2 regions of the uncultured Haliea sp. genome follow, and region 1 is predicted to be linked to the other one. Evidence: predicted binding sites of a transcription regulator. Region 1 holds the regulator's gene; the other holds the start of a gene.
The links. Region 1 encodes PhoB, which activates phosphate uptake and scavenging genes when phosphate is short. Its sites were predicted from a motif close to TGTCATAAANNTGTAACA; they were not measured.
Positions count from the first base shown of each region.

Region 2: AACZ17_RS06230 (phosphatase PAP2 family protein) is a predicted target of PhoB. The motif match lies at 931-948, and genes of this name have one in related genera.

Region 1 covers NZ_CAXBAE010000001.1:40,661-42,858, reverse strand. Annotated here, with positions in the region: gene AACZ17_RS00230 (2-oxoacid:ferredoxin oxidoreductase subunit beta) at 1-653, shown strand, start outside; gene phoB (phosphate regulon transcriptional regulator PhoB) at 793-1,503, shown strand; gene phoR (phosphate regulon sensor histidine kinase PhoR) at 1,500-2,198, shown strand, end outside.
Region 2 covers NZ_CAXBAE010000003.1:321,226-323,423, forward strand. Annotated here, with positions in the region: gene AACZ17_RS06225 (glycosyltransferase family protein) at 1-354, opposite strand, end outside; gene AACZ17_RS06230 (phosphatase PAP2 family protein) at 354-887, opposite strand; gene AACZ17_RS06235 (GMP synthase) at 1,058-1,759, shown strand; gene AACZ17_RS06240 (hypothetical protein) at 1,788-2,198, opposite strand, start outside.

The DNA of each region.
Region 1 (2,198 bases):
ATATCGTCATGAACAATGGCTGCTATGGTCTCACCAAAGGGCAGGACTCGGCGACGGCGGATGCCGGTTCGGCGAGCAAGAAGGGCGATCCCAATCCCTTCTCGGCGATTGATCTTCCCGGCCTGGCCCTGCAGCTCGGTGCAACCTTTGTGGCACGCAGCTTTTCCGGTGACAAGGGCCAACTGGTGCCTTTGATCAAGGCGGCCATTTCCCATCGTGGATTTGCGCTGATTGACGTTATCTCGCCCTGCGTCACCTTCAACAACAACCCGGGGTCCACCAAGAGCTATGATTTCGTGCGCGAACATGCAGAGGCCACCGGGACCGTGGACTTCGTGCCCATGCGTGAGGAGATCACCGCCAGCTACCCGGCGGGCCGCAGCCAGGAAGTGACCCTGCACGACGGCTCCGTGTTGCACCTTGAAAAACTGGCGCCCGACCTGGACCCCTTCGACAGGGTTTCTGCCATGGTGGCACTGCAGAGGCACAGCGCGGAGGGTCAGATCCTGACCGGACTCATCTACATGGACAAGGACTCCCGGGATCTGCATGACATCATGGAGACGTCGCGTCGCCCGCTGAACAGCCTGGTCGAGGAAGATCTGTGTCCCGGCGACAAGGTGTTGGCCAACATCAACGCCAGTCTGCGTTAGGTCCGGAGCGCCTGTTTCATGCGGTCACACCCCGCCGCCGCGGCAGAAATGCGGCAGCGCAGGGTGAGCTGTCATTTAATTGTCACAATTTCCTCATCTAATACGCGGATACAGCGCGAAAAAGAGGACAATGTGACCAATGAATGAACGTCAGGTATTGATTGTTGATGATGAGTTTGCCATCCGCGATATGTTGCGCATGGCGCTGGAGATTGCGGGCTTCCGTTGCCTTGAGGCGGAGAACATCCAGGATGCCTTTACTCTGATCGTTGACGAGCGTCCGGACATGGTTCTGTTGGACTGGATGCTGCCCGGGGGCAGTGGCCTGGAGCTGCTGCGCCGGCTCAAGCGCACTGACACCACCCGTGACGTGCCCGTCATCATGCTCACAGCGAAGACCGCGGAGGACAATGTGATCCAGGGGCTGGATGTGGGTGCTGACGACTACATCACCAAACCGTTTGCACCGCGCGAGCTGATCGCCCGCATCAAGGCGCTGCTGCGACGCTCCGCTGGCGGGGATGAACAGGACCGTATACAGGTTGCCCAGCTGGTCCTGGATGGCGAGAGCCGGCGCATCTTCCTCTGCGACGAGCCGGTTGAAATGGGGCCTACCGAATTCAACCTGCTGCATTTTTTCATGTCCCACCCCGAGCGCGCCTACACACGCAGCCAGCTACTGGACCAGGTCTGGGGGGCCAACGTGTACGTGGAAGAGCGCACGGTGGACGTACATATCCGGCGCTTGCGTAAAGCACTGCAGACCCCGCAGGCCGACTACAGCGACCTTGTACAGACGGTGCGCGGTACCGGATACCGCTTCTCCGCCCGCGGAGTTCCCGCGCGGTGAGTCCACAGGCCGCTTGGCTGGCGGAACTGCGCCGGCTGCTGGCACTGGTTGCGGTAGCGCTCACCGTGGGTTGGCTCATCGGCTGGCCCTGGCTGTTGCTGTCGGCGGCGCTGCTGGCGCTGACGGTGCGCTGGGCGTGGCAGATGCGCCGCCTTCTGCGCTGGCTTCAGGACCCCTCCCAGGAGCCACCGGAAGCCCTTGGCTTCTGGGGCGCATTGTATGACCGCCTGTACCAGCTACAGCGCAAGGCCAGTGCGCGCGAGACGGAGCTGCGCTCGCGACTGGACTACCTGCAGGACTCCCTTTCCTCCATGCACGACGGCGCCGTCATGGTCAGCGCCGGGGGCGCCATCGAATGGAGCAATGAGGCGGCACAGCGGCTGCTGGGACTGCGCTATCCTGCCGACCGTGGCCAGGCGTTGCTCAATCTGGTGCGCCTGCCCGCCTTCCATCGCTACTACATCGCAGGCGCCTTTGAAGACCCCCTGCAGCTGCGCATGCAGGGCGATCGCGAGCAGACGCTGCAGTTTGCCATCACCCTGTTTGGCAACGGTGATCGTCTGGTGTTTGTGCGTGATATTACCAAGGAGGCCCACCTCGAGCAGATGCGACGTGACTTTGTGGGCAACGTGTCCCATGAATTGCGCACACCGCTGACGGTGATCAAGGGCTACCTGGAGATGATTCTGGCCAAT
Region 2 (2,198 bases), on a different contig from region 1:
GCCGATGGTGGGAATACCCGCCCTGCGGCCGGCGCGGGCGACAACCGGTTCGAAATCGGTAACGACCAGATCAAAGCCCCGCACGGGCAGAGTGCGCACATCGCGGCGAAACTGCCACAATCCGGCCTGGCTCAGGGTTTTGCGATAGCGGATTCTGCCGGCTTCGGTGGCGAAGGTCAGGCCGCGGCAGTGCAGGAAGTCGCCAAAGGGCGCCATATCGAACAGCTGGTCCCGCTCGCGACCGGAAAACACCCAGACAATCTCCACGTCCAGACCCTCGAAGGCCCGGGCCATGGCGCGGGCACGGCTGATGTGGCCATTGCCGGTGGCCTGCACGCCGTACAGAATGCGCATCAAGCTGGTAGCCCCGTCAGTTGCACAGTCGCCAGCGCAATGCCCGCCCCCATCAGGGCCCCCGCGACGGTGTCACCCGGAAAGTGTACACCGAGCAGGATGCGGGACAGGGCCACCCCACAGGCCCACACGAAGACCACCACGAAGGGGCCGCCGTAGAACAGTGTGAGCAGCGTTGCCAGCAGAAACGCCGCCGAGGTGTGGCCCGACGGAAAGCTGAACTGGTCGGATGCGGTGATCAGGCTGCGAAAACCCGGTACCGCGACCTGCGGGCGCGGCCGCTTGAGGCTGTTTTTCAGGCTCCAGTATAGAGAGCGCTCGGCAATAAGGGCGGTGGCCAGTGCTGTCGCGAAGCCCAGTGACCCCGGTGCGGCGAGAAGCCACAGTAACAGGGGTACCAGTGCCTGCAGGTAGCCGTCGCCGGAGCGTGACACGGCGCGGGCAAGCGGGCGGACCATGCGCCGCTCACCCTGGGAAAATATGCGGGCGAGCAGGTGAAGGTCCAGCCTGTGCATGGCGTTGAGCAGCTTCATGTGGACACTATGGCCGCTCGGTGTGGCAGCGGTGTGACAGCGGAGTGACGGTTTGATGAAATCAGGCGTGCTGCACGGGGGATGCGCCAGGGCGTGCGATAGCAATTTACAGCGGGTGGGCGCTCTCATACCATGCGGATTCCGCCGTCACGCAACACGGGAAGTGCACAGTGAAACTGGGAATCCTGAAGACAGACGCCGTCAGGCCTGAGTGGGTGCCGGATTTTGGCGAGTACCCCGACATGTTCATTGCCCTGCTCAGCCGGCTCGACCCGACCCTCGAGTTTCACGTATACGATGTACAGGAGGGCGTCTATCCGCAGGATATCGATGAGGTGGACGCTTATCTGATTACCGGCAGCAAAAGCAGCGTATACGACAGCGACCCGTGGATAGCGCGCTTGAAGGCGTTTGTGCGGACCTTGCACGCGCGCAAGAAAAAACTGCTGGGTATCTGTTTCGGGCACCAGCTGGTGGCCGAGGCCCTGGGCGGTAAGACCGAGAAGTCACCCAAGGGCTGGGGCGTGGGCATTCACCGTCACAGCTTCCAGCGTCTGCCTGCCTGGCACGATCAGGGGTCGGCGGCCTTTGCGATTCTGGTCAGTCACCAGGATCAGGTGGTGGCACCGGCAGCGGGCGCCGAGGTGCTTGCCGGCAGCGAATTCTGCGAAAACGCCGTGTGCCAGCTGGGTGATCACATCCTGACCTTCCAGGGTCATCCCGAGTTCGTGCCGGGTTATGCGCAGGCGGTCATGCAGTTTCGCCGCGAACGTATCGGTGAGCAGGCCTACACGCAGGGCATGGCGTCGCTGGCAGAGGACTCCGAGGCCGAGCGCGTCGGACGCTGGATGCTGGCGTTTCTGCGCAGCTGATACCGCGGCCGGGCGTCAGCGCCCGGGCTTATGCCCTGCGGGATGACGAAGTTCGTTTTCTGGCCCAGCCGGCAAGTGCGATCAAGAGCAGAGCCGTCACACCGAGCGCGTAGTGGTTGGCCACCGGGACCGCCAGGGCACCCGGAACGGTAAGCAGGGGGGACAGCACGTACAGCCCCAGGCTCACGCCGGCGCAGCCCGCGCCACCGACCAGCACGCTTGTAGCCCACTGACTGTTCGTTTGGCCGGCGTTTCCGGCAAGACAGCCATCGTTGAGACTGTCATTGCCACCCAGGCTGTCGTCGCCTATGCCAGTGCTGCTTCCCGTGAAATTGAAGCCGGTCCAGATATTTGCGCTGGTCGCCACGCCTGATTCATCGTAACCAACGGCATTGACCTGTGAGTCGCTGAAAAAGTTGCCCATGTTGTCGGCAACCCG